One region of the Afipia sp. GW821-FHT14H12 genome, then DNA from elsewhere that is predicted to be linked to it. Evidence: predicted binding sites of a transcription regulator. Region 1 holds the regulator's gene; each other region holds the start of a gene.
What was found. The regulator LexA, encoded in region 1, represses DNA repair genes until DNA is damaged. The targets are predictions, from matches to a motif close to TGTTCNNNNTGTGTTCNG.

Region 1 (7,397 bases):
GAAGGGGTACCGTATTGCTATGTGCGCTGCAAGACGGCGATCTTAAGCCTTGGTAGGGGGTTACTGGCTCTGATCCTGCAACCTTGCCAAGGATATTTCACGTCCTAGAACGGCCAGGACGTCAAAAATACCGGGAGACGTCGTTCTGCCGGTCAGAGCCACGCGCAATGGCTGGGCGACAGCTCCGAGTTTCAGGTTGTTTTTCTCGGCGTAATCACGCATCGCGGCTTCTGTCGTTGCCCCGTTCCATTCCTTCACCTCGGCGAGGTGACGGCGGAGTTCGCTAATGAGCGCGCGGGTTTGCGACGTCAACAATGCTGAGGCCTTTGCGTCCATCGTGAGGGGCCGGTCGGCGAAGATGTAGTTGGCGCTCTCGACCAGTTCGATCAACGTCTTGGCGCGCTCTTTCAGTCCGGGCATCGCCTGCAAGAGTTGCGCGCGCGTGGTGTCGTTGAGTTTGGCCTGCAACGCGGGGCCTTGCGGGATGAAGTGCAGGACATCCTCGAAACTTTTCACCAGTTCGGCATCGTCGGTGGAGCGAATATAATGGCCGTTCAGGTTTTCGAGTTTGGCGAAATCGAAGCGCGCGGCCGAGCGGCCGATCGAACCGAGATCGAATGCCTCAATCATTTCCTGTGTGGAAAATATTTCCTGATCGCCATGACTCCAGCCGAGCCGCACCAGATAATTCCGTAGCGCCGCCGGGAGGTATCCCATGGCGCGATAGGCTTCGACGCCAAGCGCGCCATGGCGCTTGGAGAGCTTTGAGCCGTCCGGTCCGTGGATCAGCGGAATGTGCGCCATGACCGGCACATCCCATCCTAGCGCATCGTAGATATGCTTCTGGCGCGCAGCGTTGATCAGGTGGTCGTCGCCGCGGATGACGTGGGTGACGCCCATGTCGTGGTCATCCACGACGACGGCGAGCATGTAGGTGGGGGTACCGTCGGAACGAAGCAGCACCAGATCATCCAGGTTCTCGTTCTGCCAGACCACGCGGCCCTGGACCTGATCCTCGATCACGGTTTCCCCGCTCTGGGGCGCCTTGAGACGGATCACCGGCTTGGCCCCGGCAGGAGCCTCCGCCGGGTCGCGATCGCGCCAGCGGCCATCGTAGCGCACGGCCCGGCCTTCGGCCCGCGCTGCCTCGCGCATCTGGGTCAGTTCCTCCGGAGTCGCGTAGCAGCGATAGGCCTTGCCCTCAGCAAGAAGCAGCTCGGCGACCTCGCGGTGCCGCCCCGCGCGGCTGAACTGGTAGATCGTCTCGTCGTCCCAATCGATACCCAGCCACTTTAGCCCGTCGAGGATCGCATCGATCGCCGCCTGCGTGGAACGCTCGCGGTCGGTGTCTTCGATCCGCAGCAGCATCTTGCCACCATTTTTGCGGGCATAGAGCCAGTTGAACAGAGCGGTGCGTCCGCCGCCGATATGGAGAAAGCCGGTCGGAGAGGGCGCAAAGCGGGTGACAACGGGTTTGGTCATTTCAGGTGGTTCAATCGCTCTCGGGAGGGGGTATTGGGCGGGCCTTTATCATACTGCCGGGACACTGTCCCGGCATCCCGGCGGCAAATGCCGCCGGAAGGTCAAAAGTTCGTTTTTTACAGGCTGCCAAGGCAGGCCCTATCCCTTGGATGTGCTCTTGGCGCGGCGGCGCGGATTTGGCACATAGGGCGCAACTTGAAGGGATAAAAATGACTGACGAATCGACGCCGGATGCGGGCCGCGACTTCATCCGCGAGATTGTGGCGGCAGACCTGGCCTCGGGGAAGCACAAGGGCGTGGTGACGCGCTTTCCGCCGGAACCCAACGGGTACCTGCATCTCGGCCATGCCAAGTCGATCTGCCTGAATTTCGGTATCGCCGAGGAATTCGGCGGGCGCTGCCACCTGCGTTTCGACGATACCAACCCGGCGAAGGAGGAGCAGGAGTTCATCGACGCCATCCAGCGCGACGTCCGCTGGCTCGGTTTCGACTGGGGTGAACACCTGCATTTTGCTTCGGACTATTTCGAGCAGCTTTACGCCTGGGCGCAGGACCTGATCCGCGCCGGCAAGGCCTATGTCGACGACCAGTCGCCGGACGAGATCCGGCTGACGCGCGGCACCCTGACCGAGGCCGGGCAGAACAGCCCGTTCCGCAATCGTTCAGTTGCGGAGAATCTCGACCTGTTCGCACGGATGCGCGCTGGTGAATTTCCAAACGGCACGCGCGTGCTGCGCGCCAAGATCGACATGGGTTCCGGCAACATCAACCTGCGCGACCCTGTGCTCTATCGGATTCTGCACGCGCACCATCCGCGCACCGGAACGGCGTGGAACATCTATCCGAGTTACGATTTCGCGCACGGCCAGTCCGATTCCATCGAACACATCACGCATTCGATCTGCACGTTGGAATTCGAGGATCACCGGCCGCTTTACGACTGGTTCCTTGACAATTTGCCGGTGCCCTCGCACCCGCATCAGTACGAGTTCGCGCGCCTCAACATGACCTACACGCTCTTGTCCAAGCGCGTGCTGACCGAACTGGTGCGCGAGGGCCATGTTTCCGGCTGGGACGATCCGCGCATGCCGACGCTTGCCGGGCTGCAGCGGCGTGGCGTGCCTCCGCAGGCGCTGCGCGATTTCGTCAAGCGCATCGGCGTCGCCAAGGCCAATTCGACCGTCGATATCGGCATGTTTGATTTCGCGATCCGCGAGACGCTGAACAAAACTGCGTTGCGCCGCATGGCGGTGTTGCGCCCGCTGAAAGTGGTGATCGAGAATTACCCCGAAGGTCAGGTCGAGGAACTCGAGGCGGTCAATCATCCCGAGGATGAGACACAGGGCACGCGCAAGATTCCGTTCGGGCGTGAGCTTTACATCGAGCAAGACGATTTCATGGAGGAGCCGCTGAAGAAGTTCTTCCGTCTCGCGCCGGGGCGCGAGGTGCGGCTGCGCTATGCCTATTTCATCACCTGCCGCGAGGTTATCAAGAACACGGCGGGCGAGGTGATCGAGTTGCGCTGCACGTATGATCCGGCAACGCGCGGCGGCAACGCGCCTGACGGCCGCAAGGTGAAGGCGACGATCCACTGGGTCAGCGCCGCTGCGGCGGTGCCGGCGGAAGTTCGTGTCTACGACAATCTGTTCGCGACCCCGCAGCCGGAGGCGGGCAATTTCGCCGCGCAGCTCAATCCGAATTCGCTGGAAACGCTGACGGGCTGCAAGGTCGAGCCTGCATTCAAGAGCGAGGCGGCGGATGGTGCGGTGCAGTTCGAGCGGCAGGGCTATTTCGTCCGCGACCGCGACTCGACGCCCGACCGGCTGGTGTTTAACCGCACCGTCGGCCTGCGCGACAGCTACGCCAAGGTTACGGGCTAACCGGCTGTCGGATTCTGCATCCGTTCCCGTGTCGGGGTCTGATCGCCTCCGCTAGCATGGCGGTGGGATAGCCGACACACGGGCGGCGGAATGGCGGACAGGGGCCGGGAGCAGGAAAGGCCGCGCGCGGGCAGGGCCATCGCATGGCCGACGCGCGAGACAGCGATCGCGTCTACTTTCCCTGGGCGCTGGTGGCGCTCGCTCACGGAATCGAATCTCAACTGGATACGCGCCGAGACTGGTCCCGGCCGGTTGCTGCCATGGATTCCGGTCGCTTTCGGCGCAGGCATCGCACTCTATTTCACGGCTGCGCGCGAGCCGATGGCGGCGGTTGTCGCGCCGGTCGCGGGACTGGCGTGTCTGCTTGCGCTGGCCGTGCGGCGAAGGCCGATGTTTCCCTATATCGCGTTGTTTGCGGCGCTGCTTGCCGGCTTTGCCACCGCGACGCTGAAGACTGCATACGTCTCGCACGCGGTGCTGCTGACCCCGGTGGGTTCGGCGACGCTGGAAGGCTTTGTCGAGACGCATGAAGAACGCGAGCGCGCCGACCGCTTCATGCTGCGGGTTGAGAAAATGGAAGCGCGCGGCGCGCCGCGCTTGCAGCGGGTCAGGTTATCGGTGCGCAAGGGCACGGCGCCTGCGGTCGGCAGCTATGTGACGCTGAAGGCGAGGTTGTTGCCGCCGCTGCGGCCGCTTCGCCCCGGTGGCTACGATTTTGCGCGAGACATGTATTTTCAGGGCATCGGCGCATCCGGTTTCGCGCTCGGAACGATCAGGACACAGGACACGCCGAAGCAAGGCGACTGGCGGTTGCGTTATGCGGCGTTGATGCAGGGTTTGCGTGACGCCGTGGACGCACGCATTCGCACGGTCTTGAGCGGCGACCAGCGCGCAATTGCAACCGCACTTCTCACCGGCCGGCGCGATGCGATCTCGACGACGAACAACGATGCACTGTTTGTCTCTGGGCTCGGCCATGTGCTGTCGATCTCCGGTTATCACATGGCGGTGGTCGCGGGCGTAGTGTTCTTCGCGATCCGCGCGCTGCTGGCGCTGAGCCCGATGTTGAGCACGCGCTATGCGATCAAGAAATGGGCCGCACTGGCGGCGTTGATCGCGGCGCTGTTCTATCTGCTGCTATCGGGTGCGGAGGTCGCGACACAGCGCTCCTTCTATATGACGGCGCTGGTGCTGGTCGCGGTGATGGCGGACCGTCGCGCGATCACGTTTCGCACGCTGGCGCTGGCCGCCATGCTGGTGTTGCTGATCGCCCCGGAGGCGCTGGTGCATCCCAGTTTTCAAATGTCGTTTGCTGCAACGCTTGGGCTTGTCGTGCTGGCGCAGATCGGGATGCCGCAATGGTTTGCCGCGAGCGACGATAGCAACCTCGGGCGCTTCGCTGCCTGGGGTGGACGCGAGCTTGTGGTGCTGGCGCTCGCGTCGTTTGTCGCGGGCCTTGCTACCACGCCTTATGCCGCGTTTCATTTCCACCGGATCGCGCCTTACGGCGTCATCGCCAATCTGGTCGCGATGCCAGTGGTGTCGGGGCTGGTGATGCCAGCCGGCTTGCTCGGGATCGTGGCCATTCCGTTCGGTTTCGACAGCCTGTTCTGGCACCTGATGGGTGTCGGCATCGACTGGATGATCTTCGTGTCGCAATGGGTAGCGGCGTTGCCGGGTGCGTTCGGCCGCGTTCATACCTTTAGCATCGGGCCGCTGATCGTCATGAGCGGCGGCATCGTCGTGCTCGGTCTGTTGCGCTCGCCGCTGCGCTGGGCAGGAGTGGGGTTGATCGGTTGCGGCGTGGTATGGGCGGCTGTTGTGACGGAGCCCGACATCCTGATCGCGAGCGATGCATCGAGCGTCGCGGTGCGCGGCAAGGATAGCCGTTTGCGCATCATGCACACTGCGAAGAATGTCTTTGTTTGGCGCGAGTGGCTGGCGGCCGATGCCGATCCGCGCGCCGTCACCGACCCGAGCATTGCGCAAGGCGTCTCGTGCGACGAGGAGGGCTGCGTGGTCGAGGGGAAAGAGGGCGATCTGATCGCGCTGACGAGACAGCCAGAGGCACTGGTCGATGATTGCGCGCAGGCCAAAATCCTCATCACGCCATATCAGACGCCCGCCGATTGCGCCGCCCGCGTTTTCTATCGCGACGATCTGCGTGGGCTGGGCGGCGTTGCATTAAAAAGAACGGCGCAGGGCTACAGCATCACTATGAGTGAGCCTGAGGGTGTGGACCGGCCATGGGCTCCCGCGATGGCATCCGCCCGCGTGCGGACTAATGCCGCAGCAAGGCATGGAGCGACCTCGAAATCCGTCGATGCGACGCCGCCGGAGACCGAGCAGGAGGCCGCCGACTGAGCGGTGGCGGTCCTAGTATTTCCGGTAAAGCCCGATCAGCTTGCCCTGGATGCGGACACGGTTGGGCGGCAGGATGCGGACCTCATAGGCGGCGTTGGCAGGCTCCAGAGCAATGGAGGCCCCGCGGCGGCGGAAACGCTTCAGAGTCGCTTCCTCCTCGTCGATCAGCGCCACGACGATGTCGCCGGTATCGGCATTCTCGTTGCGCTGGATCAGCGCCATGTCGCCGTCGAGGATGCCGGCTTCCACCATCGAATCGCCGCGCACTTCGAGCGCGTAATGCTCGCCGGAGCCGAGCATATCGGGCGGCACGCTGATGGTGTGGCTGCGGGTCTGCAGCGCCTCGATCGGAGTACCAGCGGCGATGCGCCCCATCACCGGGACCGCGACGGGCTGCTCGCCACTTTCATCGAAACCGCCAGGAACAGTGCTGCGCACCTTGCCGAGATTGCCTTCGATCACGCTGGGGGTGAAACCGCGCCGGGCGCCGCTGCTGGCGACGGGCTCGGGCAGCTTGATGACCTCGATGGCGCGGGCGCGGTTGGCGAGCCTGCGGATGAAGCCGCGCTCTTCCAACGCCGTGATAAGCCGGTGGATGCCGGACTTCGACCGCAAGTCGAGGGCATCCTTCATCTCATCGAAGGAAGGCGGAACGCCGCTTTCCTTCAGCCGCTCGTTGATGAAGCGCAGCAGTTCATATTGTTTGCGTGTCAGCATCCGGCGCAGCCCTCAATCTCATCGTCCAGCGGATAGTCATGTTCAAGCGGGTCATCACCCGTTTCCTCGGCCGCCTGTTTGTTCACGACAGGTGCCAGACTCACTCGAAACAAATCATGAACATACACTATATGTTCCATACATGTTCTGCAATAGTTAAATTCTTATGAATCCGAAGGCGCTGTTTTTAGGAAATCATGCCGGAATGGACCGGAAGTCGTATTTGGCCCCCGGGTGTAGCGGCGCACGCCTTTGAGCGACGCCCAAGGCGCTGCTCATCTGATCGCGCAATGCTGCCCATGCGATGGCTTCGATATCTTCTAATTCCAGAAGGGAATGTTCGGTTGAGGGCCTCGTGGCAACCGCCTACGTCTTCGCGTGATGCGATGAGCAGTAGGAGAGATGTCGATGGCAGATCACGACGGGCCTGAACCGATGCAGGCCGAGATCGATCACCACCTGATGGCGACGTTTTGCCGGACGCTCGACAGTTCCGCGGTGCCTCCGATGACGGTGATGCGGATGATGGCTTCCGCGCTCGGCGCGATCTATCGGCAGTCTTCCGCCACGCATCATGCACAGGAATGCCCTTGCGGCTGGCAGCCATTGCCATCTGATGTCGACATATTGCTGGCGGAAATTGAAGCCGCTGCCCGCCGCCCGCCCGTTCCTGACCTTTCGAACATGCAGATCGTCGGCAGAGCATAAATGACTCGCTCCGCCTTTCGAAAATGGTTCTGGGTCCATAAATGGGCCAGTCTGATTTGCACGGCATTTCTGCTAGTGATCTGTATCACCGGTCTGCCGCTGATATTCGGCGAGGAGATCGAGCATCTGCTCGATACTGATCCACCTTATGCGTCGCTGCCCGCGGATACGCCCAGCGCCAATCTGGATGGGATCGTCGCCAAGAGCCGGCAGATGTATCCTGACGAGATCGTCGTCTCGACGTTC
Region 2 (7,397 bases), on a different contig from region 1:
TGGGCCGGTGCTGAAGGTCGACTTTCTGGTTTCGTGGAACGTATTCCGCCAATAGAAATTCGCCTGGTATCCTTACGCTGACGGTTTGAACCTTGGAGTAATGCTTTCGAGTGATGGAGCTGGATTTAAGCTGCGGAGTGATTCATTGCCGCAGCGTCGTGTATCGGCGGCTAGCAAGCGCGCGTTGCTAGGAGTTACTCTGCTTTTAATGAAAATCCCGGGAAGCAGGAAGAATCCGCACTTGACGCGGATGCCGGGCTTTAGTCGAAGCCGGGGAAATCAACCGCTGCCTGTCAAAAGAATTCTCCGCTGGCAGATATGGGGGTAAAGCGTCGTTGGAGAGTCCAATCAGATCGGGCGTGCGATCGAACAGGCGATCCGCCACCAGATGGACCACACGATCCGGGCTACTCTGGATAACACCTTCGATTTCGATCAGCCGCGCACCCATCACTTCCTTGCGGAATTTCTCCATCACCTTCGGCCAAACTACGATATTGGCGATGCCGGTCTCATCCTCCAGCGTCATGAACACGACGCCCTTCGAACTGCCTGGCCGCTGACGAACGAGTACCACGCCCGCACACCGCACGCGCCGCTTATCATTCGCATGGGCAACGGTCGCACAGGAAACAATCCCCTCCTCCGTGAATGTCGCACGGAGGAATTCCATCGGATGCCCCTTCAGGGACAACCGTATCGTCTGATAGTCGGCCACCACTTCTTCCGGCAAGGGCATTTGCGGCAACGAGACACTACCTTCATCAGGCTGCTCACGGGCGGTCATCGATTGAAACAATGGCAGCGACTCATCGTCTGGCAGACGTCGAACGGCCCACAGCGCGCTGCGCCGATCCAGCCCCAGCGAGCGGAAGGCATCGGCATCGGCCAGCAGGATCAGAGCACGCTTCGGCAACTTCGTCTCGCGCGCGAAATCCTCCAGTGATGTGAATGACTGCCTCAACCGCGCCGCGACGATCGCCTCGCCCCAGTCCTCCGATTTTGTCTTGCCTTGTATCCGGCGCCACCTCTCCTCATCCGGATCGGCGCATTTGAATCCATCGATCTGCCGGAAGCCGAGGTGCAGCACGTGGTATATGCCGCTTCGCTCTCCCAGAGTGTTCTGTGAAAAGCCGTGAGACACATCAATCTCACGGACCTCGACGCCGTTCTGGCGCGCATCGCCGACGATCTGTGCCGGCGCATAAAATCCCATCGGCTGCGAGTTCAAAAGACCGCAGGCAAAAGCATCGGGATGGAAACATTTCAGCCAAGCGGACACATAGACAAGCTGGGCGAAAGCCGCGGCGTGACTTTCAGGAAAGCCGTAGCTGCCGAAACCCTTGATCTGATCGAAGCAGCTTTGCGCAAATGCGGGATCGTAGCCGCGCTTAATCATGCGGCCAACCATGCGTTTCTCAAATTTCGGCATGGTGCCGACGTTGCGGAACGTCGCCATCGCACGCCGCAAACCATTGGCTTCCTCGGGCGTGAATTCTGCCGCCGCCATGGCGATGCGCATGGCCTGCTCTTGAAATAGCGGAACGCCGAGCGTCTTGCACAGCACGTCCTTCAGTTCATTCTTGTTGCCGCTCTTCGGATAAGGATATTCGATCTCTTCCGGCTTCATCTGCCGCCGCTTCAGATACGGATGCACCATATTGCCCTGGATCGGGCCGGGCCGGACGATCGCGACCTCGATAACAAGATCGTAGAAGGTTCGCGGCTTCAGGCGCGGCAGCATATTCATCTGCGCGCGGCTCTCGACCTGAAACACGCCGAGCGACTCGCCACGGCAAAGCATGCCGAACACCGGGCCGCTATCATCCTTTTCTGCCTTGATATCTGAAAGCTGGTAGCGGTGCTCCTTGTGATCCGCGATCAGATCGAAGCATTTGCGGATGCAGGTGAGCATGCCAAGCGCCAGCACATCGACTTTCATCATCTTCAATGTGTCGATGTCGTCCTTATCCCACTCGATAAAGGTGCGGTCCTCCATCGCGGCATTGCCGATCGGCACGTAGGTATCGAGCCTGTCTTGCGTCAGCACATAGCCGCCGACATGTTGGGATAGATGGCGCGGAAATTCGATCAGTTCGGTGGCAAGCTCGACGGCGCGACGGATCATTCCATTCTGCGGATCAAAGCCCGCCTGTCTGACTTGCATATCACTGACGCCGGTGCCCCAGCTTCCCCACACTGTATCGGCCAATGCTGCAGTGACGTCTTCTGTCAGCCCGAGCGCCTTGCCGACATCGCGGATAGCGCTGCGCGGCCGGCAGTGAATGACGGTAGCGACGATTGCCGCGCGGTGGCGCGCCATAGCGATGGTAAACATACTGCATCACCTCTTCGCGCCGCGAATGCTCGAAATCCACATCGATATCTGGCGGCTCAAGTCGTTCTTCGGAGATGAAGCGCTCGAACAGCACATCCGTTTCTGTCGGATTCACCGAGGTGATGCCGAGCATATAACAGACGGCGGAATTCGCCGCTGACCCACGCCCCTGACACAGGATACTCTGCGAGCGGGCATACTGAACGATGTCATGCACCGTCAAAAAGTAATGCGCATAACCGAGCTTTTCGATCAGGCCCAATTCCTTGTCGATGGTCGCCTGTAATTTTTCGTCGATACCGCCGGGAAAATAATGCCGGATTCCTGCGTTGGTGAGATCCCTGAGATGTCCTTGCGCTGTCTTGCCGGGCGGTACGGGCTCATCGGGATATTGATATCTTAATTCGTCGAGGCTGAAGGTGATGCGATCTGCGAACCGCATGGTCTCCTCGATCGCCTCCGGCAGATCGCGGAAAAGCCGCACCATCTCGTGGCCGGGCTTCATATGTCGCTCGGCATTGGCTTGCAGCTTTTTGCCGATAGCGTGGATCGTGGTCTTTTCGAGGATGCAAGTCAGCACGTCCTGCAGTGGACGACGCGACGGATGATGATACAGAACGTCGTTGGTGGCGAGCAGAGGCACATCCGCTGTTGTTGCGATCCGGTACAGACGGGAGAGGCGCCGCCTATCGTCGCCACGATACAGCAGGCTTGCAGCCAGCCAGACTCCATCGGCGCGGCTTTGCTTCAGCCGGCCGAGCACCTTCAACGCAACCGTCGTTTCAAACCGATGCGGCAACGTCAGAACCAGCAGCTGCCCCTCGGAGAACTCCAGAAGATCATCGAGCGTGAGAAGGCATTCGCCCTTCTCCGCTTTGAGCTTGCCGCGCGACAGCAACTGGCAGAGACGACCATAGGCAGCGCGATCGCGCGGATAGGCCAGAATGTCCGGCGTTCCATCCATGAAGACGAGGCGCGCACCGATCAGGAGTCTGGGCTTGTATTTGACCTCATCGTTTGCAAGCTCGCTATAGGCACGCACAACGCCAGCCAAGGTATTGCGGTCGGCGATGCCGATCACCGGTAGCCGGTGTTCGCTGGCCTGATGCACATATTCCTGCGGCTGAGACCCTCCGCGCAGAAACGAAAAATTGGTGGTGATGCCGATTTCCGCATAATCGGTGACCTTCATGCGAACACCCCATGGACGTACCATTTAGGGTCGATACGCTCGCCTTTGTCATCGAGAGACTCGCTTCCGTAGAGACCATCGCGATAGATCCAGAAACGCAGGCCTTCCGTGTCCTCGACACGAAAATAATCGCGTGTGAGGACAGACGTCTCGTTCTTCCACCACTCCATCGCAATGCGTTCTGGCCCTTCCGCCCGCACGACCGCATGGGTCGCACGCCGCCATGTAAAACGAGGTGGCGGACCATCCGGAACGGGCGCCGCTGTGACCTTGATTTCCTCTGGCCGCTTGAACAGCCGCAGCGGGCGTAGCGGCGGTTCTTTCGCGACACGTTCCGGCCATTCAGTGACAGAGGCCACGCTAAAATGCTGCTGCGCCGGCAGGGCCAGCGCGGCGCACTCGGGGACATGCGTATCCTGCGGCAGGTAAATCATGATCCGCTGCCTGCCAAGATGTGCCGCAAGGCGGTCGATCAATGCCGCCACCTCATCATTGTCCTGCGTTCGTGCATCGAGATCGCGCTGCTCCTGCACCACGGTATCGACGCGGCTTGCAGACAGCCGGATGAGATCGAACCCGAAGCCCGGGTCGAGCGGATCGGCCAGCGCATTAAACCGTTCTCGGAACAGACGATCGATCAGGCCTGGGCGCGTCACCGGTTGTCCCGCATCGACGGCGATGGTACGCACCGCGCCATCGACGCGAAAGAAACTGGCCTCCAGCCGACGGGCGCCCTTGCCTTGCTGCTCCATCGCAACCACGAGTTTTTGCGCCAAGCCCGATACGGTCGCGGAAATCGCATCTTCGGTCGCAACCGGCTCGGCAAAATGCCTCTCGACCAAGAAGTCAGGCGGCAGCCGCCGCGGACTGATCGGCGCATCGGATTGCCCGAGCACTTCCCGCAACACATCCGTGAACGCCTTGCCGAACCGCGCGGCGATCTCGCGGGGCTCACGAGAGGCAACGTCGCCAATAGTCTTCAGCCCGGCACGGCGCAATCCGCGTGTGATGGCATCCTCCGCGCCGAGCGCGAACACAGGCAAGTTCTCAACAGCTGCAGACTCTTGCCCTTCCGGCACGATCCGGCCGCGCACTGCGCGCGTCAGCGCCCGCGCGCAAGCCGACGTTCCGGCAATCGCCGCATTGACGACGAACCCTTGCCGCGTCAGTGAATCGCACACCAGCGCCAGCATCTTGGCTTCGCCGCCGAACAGATGCGCGCAACCGCTGATGTCGAGAAACAATCCGTATGGCGGATCGAGCGCGACCAGCGGCGTGAAGCGGTCGCACCAGTCCGCGATATGAGCGAGAGCCTGCGCATCCGCCGCTACATCGACCTCGAACATCTCAATGTCGGAACAGATCGCCCGCGCATTGGCGACCGGCATGCCAATCTCAAGCCCGATGGCCGCCGCCGCATCGTTCATCGCGACGATCTGCAGCGCGTTATGCTGCTTGTCAGCGACAATCCAAGGTTTACGAAAAAACGTCTCACCCAACCCGGCGCAGATGCGTGACCGATCCTCCCTCAGGAGTCGGCGTTTGATGCGGTCGGTCGGCAGGCGGGGCAACCAAAGGCTGAGAATGCGCCGCCGGTTCACGGAAGATACGCTCGTCACAATTCCACTCCATGATCCATCGACCACTCTGCCCATGACGATTGCGGACAAGTTCTGCATCGAGCATCGGTTCGCCCCAAGCACTCCATGCTGCTTTGGGTAGCGAGCGCGCTGCCCGCACCACCCAACGTGTCTCTGCCGTGCTGACGGCAGGTTGGCTCGATGTACAAAACATCACGCAGGACACGCCGGACGATTGAGCGGCCAGCGTCAGCCGCCGGCTGGCCGTGAGATCGAAAGTCTTCGTCTCGCCCCATACTTCGCAGACTACCGCGCCCAGTGCATCGCAGGCCAGCGCATCGGCAGTCACCTTCAGCGCGGTTTCCGCATTCGGCACCCGCACCAGCACCAGGCGGCACGGATCGAGACCAAATTCAATAAACCCGCTCATCGACAAGGCACCCGCTTCGGCTTCTGCAAAATCCTGCTGCACCCAGAGCATCGGCCGGTGGTTTGCCAGTCGCTGAACCAGGCCGGCGGCGAAACCAGTCGCAGAAGCTGACTGCCGAGTCTCGGTCGCAAATACCTCATGCAGCGCACCGCGCAACAGGCCGCCCTGTAGCGTCGCATCCACACCAGCATGGCCGAGCGCCACGCGCTCCACCTGCTGCGGCATGGTCTGCGCCTCAAGATGGCGGATCGCGTCCCGCAAGGACGCAAGCGTACTCACACGCGCGCCGGTCATGCGCCGTTCCCAGGAATTTCGGACCAGTCCCTGCTTTCCTAAGACGGACCAACCCGTATGTTCATGTTATGTTCTAATATAATCCTACCCAGCCTGAATGAGTCAACCAGAGTCTTCAGGGCTGATTTTCATCAACAGAACCAATGAGATTCAACGTCTGGCGAGGGAAACTTGCCGTCTCTCGTTTCATTGAGCTTGAGAAAGCAGAAGAGAGAACCCATGCGCCACGCCGCCCGTCTCCCCGAGCCCGAGCTTTTCGGAAAAGAAAGCCTTGCGGATTTGCGCGAAGAAGCCGCCCATTGCCGGGCCTGCCATCTTTACAAGCATGCCACGCAAACCGTGTTCGGCGAAGGTGCGGCGCACGCGCCCATCATGCTGGTCGGCGAACAGCCGGGCGACAAGGAAGACCTCGCCGGAAAGCCGTTTGTTGGCCCCGCGGGACAGGTTCTGGATCGCGGATTGAATGAAGCCAAAATTCCGCGCAACACGGTCTACATCACCAATGCCGTGAAGCATTTCAAATTCGTGCCACGCGGAAAAATCCGTCTGCACCAAAAACCAAACACGCCCGAGATCAGAGCCTGCCGGCAATGGTACGAACGCGAGTTAGTGACAGTGAGGCCTGCTTTGGTCGTTGCGATGGGAGCCACGGCCGCGCAATGCGTCTTCGGCAAGATCACACCGATCGGGAAAAATCGCGGCCACTTGCTGGACTTGACTGAAGAGACCAAGGCCTTGGTAACCGTGCATCCGTCCTATCTATTGCGCCTACCCGATCAAGAATCGAAAGAACGCGAATACAAACAGTTCGTCCGCGATCTCAAGCTGGCTGCTTCTTATTTGTGAAAGACTTGAAATTTCGCTTCCCTGTAAACTGAGGGCCATCACCGTCCAACTGCTCGCGGGCATATTCTTCCGAGATACCAGGCCGCAACGGAGACGATGCTCCATGCTGCCATCGCTAGTCCCAGCACGGCAACAGGCGACAGAAATCGTCCAAGCCAAACAGTCAGCGCAAACGCCACCATGCCGGCGCTCCCTAAGGCAGCACCAAAGGCATCGAGCGCTGCAGCCTCCTGCCCACGGCGAGCGCCCTGCAGGTGTTTCATTTCCTTGCGCCTGCGTTCGTGCTTTTCGATCAGCGTTGCACTGGCACAGAAGATCGCCGGAAACGCCAGAAACAACCCGCCCCAGGAGGGTCCAGCTAGTTTCGCAACGCCGCCCGCGAATATAGTCGCAAGACCGCCAAGCACGAAGCGAATGACAAGCTCGTACCACCGGTTTTGCTTGAAGCTTGCGAATTTAAGCCGGATAATCGTCATTCAAGCTCCAAAGGCAATCAGCAATCCGGCACCAACGCCAAACCATGCGAGCAGCGCCGTGATGCTAGCAGCTCCTGCACTCCATCGTTTGCGCATCAGCAGATGGCAGACGAGGAGGCCGTAAACCGCGAGCGCGATGCTGCCAAAGACCATCGCTCGTGCCTCTGCAGCCACATAATCGATACCATGACTTTGAAATGCCAAGCCAAGCGTCACCAGCGCCACCGATGGCGCCGCACTG
Region 3 (7,397 bases), on a different contig from region 1:
ACCGACGGAATGTGCCAATAATAGCACATTTTCCGCAAAAATCAAAGGTTTATGGACAGTTGAGGTGTATCGATACCGTCGCCGGAAGGTGCGCCACCAACTACGGTTAAGAGGATTCCGTGCTTGGGCCGTTTCAGTCCCCGGTGCCGGGGTTGGGCGAGAAATAATTATCGAACTTGCCCTCGGCCCCATCGAACTCCTTGGCGTCGGCAGGCGCGTCCTTTTTCTGGGTAATATTGGGCCAGGTCTTGGCGTATTCGGCGTTCACGCCGAGCCATTTCTCCAGATCGGCCTCGGTATCGGGCTTGATCGCTTCCGCCGGGCATTCCGGCTCGCACACGCCGCAATCGATACATTCGTCCGGATGGATCACGAGCATGTTCTCGCCTTCGTAGAAGCAGTCGACGGGACACACCTCAACGCAGTCCATGTATTTGCACTTGATGCAATTTTCGGTGACGACGTAAGTCATCCAGATCTCCGGAACCTTTCTAAATTCGGGTGTTGGCCTAGCGCAGGATATGCAGCGCCGCAAGAGAATGAAGCCTCTGCTATCGCAGATAGTTACTTCTCTTTCCCGTTCAATTCGTCATAGAGGCTCTGCGCTGATGGCGCATCGCCTCGCCGTTCGCTGAAAGCGGCGACCCTCAAGATACGGACCCGCGTATCGAGCACCACCGTCAGCACATCACCGGATTTCAACGCATGGCCGGGTGAAGTCTGCCGCAGGCTGTTGAGACGGACCCGGCCACCCGACACCAGTTTCGCCGCATCGCCACGCGTGCGCACGATCCGTGCATGCCATAGCCATTTGTCGAGACGCTGGCGATCCAAATGCGCGTGTCAGTCCTTGCGATTGCCGAGTTGTTCCTTAAGCGCGGCGAGCTTGGCGAATGGCGAGTTCGGATCGGCCACGCGCTCGCGCTCACGCGGCGCGCTGGTCGCGAAGGTGCGGAAGTTTGAACCGTTGTCCTTGCGGTCACGGCCCTCGCGCTTGCCCTCGAACTTGCCTTTGCCCTTGAAGCGCTGATGTGGACGATCGCCGCGCTCCTCGCGCGGACCACGCGCCTGAGCGCCCTCTCCTTCCGGACGCGGCTTGCGGTCTTCCCGCGCACGATCGCGGTGATGGCGACGCGGTCCACCCGAACGCTCGGCCTTGTCTCCCGCCTCGGCAGTTCCTCCCTCCGGCGTCGCCGCGCGCGGCTGGTGGCGGTGATGACGGTTGCGATCATGGTGATGACGGCGCTCGTCGTGGCGACCCGCAGGACGCCACACTTCGACAAGCTCCGGCTCCGCAGGTGTGGCGGCGGGTACAGTTCCGTCGGACGAAGCAGCTTCTACGGAAGTTGCTGCCGTATCGGGCTGCGATGTTTCCACGCCTTCTGCGGCAGGCGTTTCCTCACTTGCCGGTTCAGCCTCTGCCGGTGCGAATGCGACTTCCGGCAACTTCGTAGCGCTCGCGAGATCGACGGCGGTCTCTGCCGCCACCTCGGCCTCCACTGACGCAGTCTCGACAGCAGCAGTTTCGGTTGCCGCTTCGGGGGTGGCATCTGCCTGCAAAGCAGCGGATTCGGTTTCGGTCGCGGCAGTGGCAGGTGTTTCCGCAGGCTTTGGCTCCTCCGGCAACGGCGCGCGGCGGTCCATGCGATAGCCGAGCGAGCGCAGCACGGAGGCAAAATCCTCACCTGCTGAACCGGTGAGCGATGTCATCGCCTGCGTGACCGTGAACGAGCGGCCGTCGAACGCACCTGCGGGCCTCTCCGCGCCGGTGCCGGGACGCCACGACAGAGCGGGACGAATAAGATCGGCCAGCCGCTCGAGAATATCGACGCGGACCGCGCGCTCACCCGCGAGCTTGTAGCCGAGCACACGATAGGCATCCTGCGACAACGCCTTGTCCGCCGGGAATGATGTACGGCCCGAGGCCCCGAGATGCTGCGCGCCGCCAAGCGCGTTCATGTCAATCTCGTCCTGCTTCAGCGCCCACAACAGCGACGCCAGCGTGCGTGCACCGGGCTTCAAGAGCGCCGGGAAGAAAATATGATAGGCGCCGAACCGCACGCCGTATTTGCGCAATGTTGCGCGCGACGGCTGATCGAGATCCTTCATCTCGGCCGCGATCTTCGGCCGCTCCAGCACGCCGAGCGCCTCGACGAGTTGGAAGGCGATGCCGCGCGCGATGCCGGTGACATCCTCGGCCTTCGAGAGGTCGAACATCGGCCCGAGAATCTTTTCGACATGGGTCTTGAACCACAGATCGAGCCGCGCCTGTACCGCATCGCGCGATGCCCCGGTGAGGCGCTCGTCGGCAATGATGCGGATACGCGGATGCAACACATCGTCCGCGGCGGTGAGCTTGCCGACCGCATCGCCGGTCCAGCGCAGCGTGCCATCGGAGGCCAGCGCGAACTGATCGTCGGCAGCCGCAGAGAGCTTCTCCGCGCGCGCATCGATCTCGCCCGCCAGCGCCTTGAGCGCGGTGGCCTGCAACGCCTTCGCCTCGGATCCCGCCTCGGCGGCATCTGGCGCAAACATGAAGCCATCGAGGCGGCCGATCACATGGCCCTCAACGGTGACTTCGCCGGTCTTTCCAATTTCAGTCGTCAACATCGTGTTTTCCCGCAAGCGGCGCATCAATACACTGGTCCGGCGATCAACGAAACGCTCAGTTAGCCTCGAATGCAGTGCATCAGACAATTTATCCTCCACCGCACGGGTGGTTTCCTGCCAATAAAGGGGGTCGGAGAGCCAGTCGGGGCGGTTGGCGGCAAAGGTCCAGGTCCGGATTTGTGAAATCCGCGCGGACAAGGTGTCGATATCGCCGTCGATCCGGTCCGCCTGCGCCACCTGGGTCGCGAACCATTGATCCGGAATCCGGCCCTTGCGCATCAGAAAGGTAAACAGCGCCGTGACGAGTTCGGCATGAGCGGCGGGCGATAATTTCCGGTAATCGGGAACCAGACAGGCCTCCCATAGCTTCTCGACCGCATCTGCATCCACCGCCATGTCGCGCACTTCAGGGTCGCGCGACGCATGATCGAGCACGCGCTGGTCTTCGCCGAGCGGCGAGCGCGTCAATGCCTCGTGTCCCGGTGCCGCCGCGAGCGACACCTGCAACGCCGCGAGCGACGAGAAGTCGAGCGCGGTGTTCCTCCATTGCAGCATCTTCACGCTGTCGAAGGTGTGATTCTGCAACGCGTTCACCAATTCCGGCTCGAACGGCGCGCAGCGTCCTGTCGTTCCGAACGTACCATTGCGCGTAGCGCGGCCCGCACGGCCCGCGATCTGGGCGAATTCGGCGGGCGTCAGACGGCGGAACTGATAGCCGTCATATTTGCGGTCCGATGCAAAGGCGACGTGATCGACATCGAGGTTGAGGCCCATCCCCACCGCGTCCGTGGCAACGAGATAATCGACATCACCGGACTGGAACATCTCCACCTGCGCGTTGCGGGTGCGTGGGCTCAGCGAACCCAGCACCACCGCCGCGCCGCCATGCTGGCGCCGGATCAGTTCGGCGATGGCATACACTTCATCTGCGGAGAACGCGACAATCGCGGTGCGGCGCGGCTGGCGCGTAATCTTGCGGTCGCCCGCGAATTCCAAAAGCGACAATCGCGGCCGCGTCACGATATTCGCGCCGGGCAACAGCCGCTCAATCAAAGGCCGCATCGTCGCGGCGCCGAGCAGCAGCGTCTCGTCGCGGCCGCGCCGATGCAGCATGCGGTCGGTGAAGACATGGCCACGTTCGAGATCGGCCGCGATCTGGATTTCATCGACCGCGAGAAACGACACATCAAGATCGCGCGGCATCGCCTCGACGGTCGATACCCAATAGCGCGCCTTCGGCGGCTTGATCTTCTCCTCGCCGGTGATCAGCGCCACGGAGTCCGCGCCGACGCGCGCGGCGATCTTGTTGTAGACCTCACGCGCGAGAAGCCGCAGCGGCAGGCCGATCATCCCCGAGGAATGCGCAAGCATCCGCTCGATCGCCAGATGCGTCTTGCCGGTGTTGGTCGGGCCCAACACGGCCGTCACCCCTGCGCCGGGCGCCCGATCTGGCCGAAGATGAGTGGTTGAAGGAGAGGAGTGTTTCACAACGCGACGCTTTTCGGCTCGGAATGCCTTGAGAATTCAGGATTGGAACGAGTCCGGAACGAAAGCAGCCCGAATCGCTGACTCATGTCGTGTCCGGCTTCGTTCACCGCAAGATGTCGTGTGAGCAGTATTGCTCTGCCACCAGATCGCGGATTCCGGGGCGATGAATTGAGCGTAACACGCGGCGATTCCTTAATTGCACGGAGGACTCCGTTTGCCCTGTGAGTCAAGCCATCGCGAGGCGAGAATCTAGTTGGCGCGCTTCGATGCCTGCGACTGCGCTGCGGTGTTGAATTCGGTCGCCTGCACCATACCAAGGCCAATGGGTGTCGGAATCCGCACCCGCACCGGCACCATCACCCGTGTGCCCGCGATCGGCGCAAGCGCCACATCCATGTCCTGGCGCTTGACCAGATATTTGATCGCCGCGCGCGACGGCACATAGCCCGCCAGCGGTTTGAAGCTCACCGAACAGACGACCGTCGAAAGCCTTGCGCCGTTGGCCAGCGTCACCGTCTCCAGCGCCTTGAAGGCGAGCTGCAGATCGTAGCGCATCCGCCCGTCGAAGATCGCCGCCCCGGTGGCGCAGCCTTGCGGGCTGGGCAGTTCGTCCTTGCCCGGCGCTACAAACATCACCCCCGACATCGGGTCGCTCACGCTGCGCCGCTGGGCATCCATCACCGGAATACGATCCGGCGTCGGAGGCGGTTCAGGCTCGATGGTCGAAGCCGTCACGCGCTCACCGGCAAAGGCGATCCGGATGGTCTCGTTCTTCTTGCCGTAGAACACCGAGCTCAGATAGGCCTCCGGCACCAATCGGCCCGCGAGCACCTTGCCTTGCGCAGATCCCGTGCCGTGCCCGCCGCCGATGGCCTTGACGAGCCCCGTGGTGCCGCCGGACGTCAATCCCGAATAATCCTTGTCACCGATCACGATCGTCCAGTTGCCCTTGCCGATGACGATTCCGCTCAAGGTCGCCTGATATTTGGCGTCCAGCCGGCCCTGCGCATGAGCAGGGCCGCTCAGAAGAAGCATCGGCGCGACGTAAAGCAGCCGGCTCCAGAGGCCTCGATCGAAAAAATCCATCAAATGAGAGTCCTGATCCGTCCGGGCAATGCGTCACCGCCGGCAACAAAATCGGGAACCGGCAAAAGCATTGTCTTCCGCTTGATTGCGCCGATTATATGTTGGGAAATGCTTGGCTTTGTTCATAAAATCGCTATTCTCCCGGCGTTTTCGGGCATTTCGGCGCCTCCGCCGTCTTGACGCTGAGCCACCCTCCGACTATACGTCCGCGGTTCCTGAAATGGACGGTAGCAACCCCCGCGCGGGCCTTTTCTGGCTCCGGGAGACACAAGGATTTCGCCATGTCACGGCGCTGCGAGTTGACGGCCAAGGGGCCGCAGGTTGGCCACAGGGTCAGCCATTCGAACATCAAGACCAAGCGCCGGTTCCTGCCGAACCTGTGCAACGTCACGCTGATCTCCGAGACGCTCGGCCAGTCGGTGCGCCTGCGGGTGTCCACCAACGCGCTGAAGAGCGTCGACCACAATGGCGGCCTCGATGCCTTCCTGCTCAAGGCCAATGTGGCGACCCTGTCGCCGAAGGCCGCTGATCTGAAGCGTCAGATCGAGAAGAAGAAGCTCGCCGCAGCGAACTGAGCCTGGACAAGGCGGCCTCTGCGCTTCGATAGCCTGCAGACAGCATTAAAAAAAGCCGGATCGTTCGATCCGGCTTTTTCGTTGTTGGTGGCATTTGATCCTCCCGAGGCTTTCGCCTCGAGAGGAGATTGAGTGCAGATCAGGCCGCAGCCTTCGCCGGCTTGCGGAGCTTCGCCCAGAGGTCAGAGATCACACCCCAGAACAGGGCGACGAGACCCAGAACCATGATCGTCGAGACCAGCCCGTTCGAGAAGAAGACGCTGAGGTGGCCGCTCGAGGCCAACAGCGACTGACGGAACGCTTCTTCCGCCTTGTCGCCGAGCACGATGGCCAGAACCATCGGCGCGAGCGGATAACCCGTCTTCTTCATGAAGTAACCGACGATGCCGAAGATGAGCATCAGGATCACGTCGAAGCTGGAGTTGTGCACTGTGTAGGCACCAATCGCGCAGATCACGAGAATGACCGGAGCGATGATGCTGAACGGGATGCGCAGGATCGCCGCGAACAACGGCACGCAGGTCAGCACCAGGATCAGGCCGACGAGGTTGCCGAGGTACATGGAAGCGATCAGGCCCCAGACGAAGTCCGGCTGTTCGACGAACAGCAGCGGTCCCGGCTGCAGACCCCAGATCAGGAGACCGCCGAGCAGCACCGCAGCCGTCGGCGAACCCGGAACGCCGAGCGCCAGCATCGGCAGCAACGCGGAAGTGCCCGCGGCATGCGCCGCAGTTTCCGGTGCAACCACGCCTTCGATCTCGCCGTTGCCGAAATTATGGCCACGCTTCGAGATGCGTTGGGCGATGCCGTAGCTCATGAACGAGGCCGGCGTCGCACCGGCGGGCGAAATGCCCATCCAGCAGCCGATCAGGCAGGAGCGCAGCGACACCATCCAGTAGCGCGGAAGCTCCTTCCAGGTCTGCCAGACCACTTTCGGATTGATGCCCGCAGCCTTGCCCTTGAACGCGAGGCCTTCTTCCATCGTGAGAAGAATCTCACCGATGCCGAACAGGCCGATAACCGCGATCAGGAAGTCAAAGCCGTTGAGCAGGTCGGTGAAGCCGAACGTCAGGCGCAACTGGCCGGTGACGCTATCGAGACCGACTGCCGCCAGCGCGAAGCCGATCATCATCGAGGCGACCGTCTTGAACGGCGGTTCCTTACCCATGCCGATGAAGCTGCAGAAGGCGAGGAAGTACACCGAGAACTTTTCAGCCGGACCGAATTCGAGAGCGAACTCTGCGACCAGCGGCGCCACCAAGGTAATGACGATGACCGCGAACAGCGCACCGACGAACGACGAGGTGAAGGCTGCAGTCAACGCCTCACCCGCGCGGCCCTGCTGGGCCATCGGATAGCCGTCGAATGTCGTGGCCACCGACCACGGTTCACCGGGTATGTTGAACAGCACCGACGTGATGGCTCCGCCGAACAACGCTCCCCAGTAAATGCAGGAGAGCATGATGATCGCGCCGGTCGGCGTCATGCTGAAAGTCAACGGCAGCAGAATTGCGATGCCGTTGGCGCCGCCTAGTCCCGGCAGCACGCCGACGATCACACCAAGCAAAATGCCTATGATCATCAGCAGAATATTGGATGGCTGTAACACGACGGCAAAGCCGTGAAACAGATTGGCGA

Region 2: AC1RNA_RS02545 (ImuA family protein) is a predicted target of LexA. The motif match lies at 5,893-5,910, and genes of this name have one in related genera.
Region 3: AC1RNA_RS05355 (helicase-related protein) is a predicted target of LexA. The motif match lies at 4,142-4,159, and genes of this name have one in related genera.

What each region holds. Positions count from the first base shown of each region.
Region 1 covers NZ_JBXAOZ010000005.1:66,770-74,166, forward strand. The annotation lists gene gltX (glutamate--tRNA ligase) at 61-1,482, opposite strand; gene AC1RNA_RS16815 (glutamine--tRNA ligase/YqeY domain fusion protein) at 1,692-3,362, shown strand; gene AC1RNA_RS16820 (ComEC/Rec2 family competence protein) at 3,453-5,726, shown strand; gene lexA (transcriptional repressor LexA) at 5,739-6,443, opposite strand; gene AC1RNA_RS16830 (hypothetical protein) at 6,852-7,151, shown strand; gene AC1RNA_RS16835 (PepSY-associated TM helix domain-containing protein) at 7,152-7,397, shown strand, end outside.
Region 2 covers NZ_JBXAOZ010000001.1:519,148-526,544, forward strand. The annotation lists gene AC1RNA_RS02530 (DUF6894 family protein) at 1-55, shown strand, start outside; partial or broken gene AC1RNA_RS02535 (error-prone DNA polymerase) at 206-3,530, opposite strand; gene AC1RNA_RS02540 (Y-family DNA polymerase) at 3,527-5,029, opposite strand; gene AC1RNA_RS02545 (ImuA family protein) at 5,022-5,834, opposite strand; partial or broken gene AC1RNA_RS02550 (UdgX family uracil-DNA binding protein) at 6,099-6,680, shown strand; gene AC1RNA_RS02555 (DUF3147 family protein) at 6,719-7,156, opposite strand; gene AC1RNA_RS02560 (DUF3147 family protein) at 7,157-7,397, opposite strand, start outside.
Region 3 covers NZ_JBXAOZ010000001.1:1,071,028-1,078,424, reverse strand. The annotation lists gene fdxA (ferredoxin FdxA) at 134-472, opposite strand; gene AC1RNA_RS05360 (RNA-binding S4 domain-containing protein) at 565-834, opposite strand; gene AC1RNA_RS05355 (helicase-related protein) at 844-4,029, opposite strand; gene AC1RNA_RS05350 (DUF3108 domain-containing protein) at 4,348-5,184, opposite strand; gene rpmB (50S ribosomal protein L28) at 5,466-5,759, shown strand; gene AC1RNA_RS05340 (tripartite tricarboxylate transporter permease) at 5,899-7,397, opposite strand, start outside.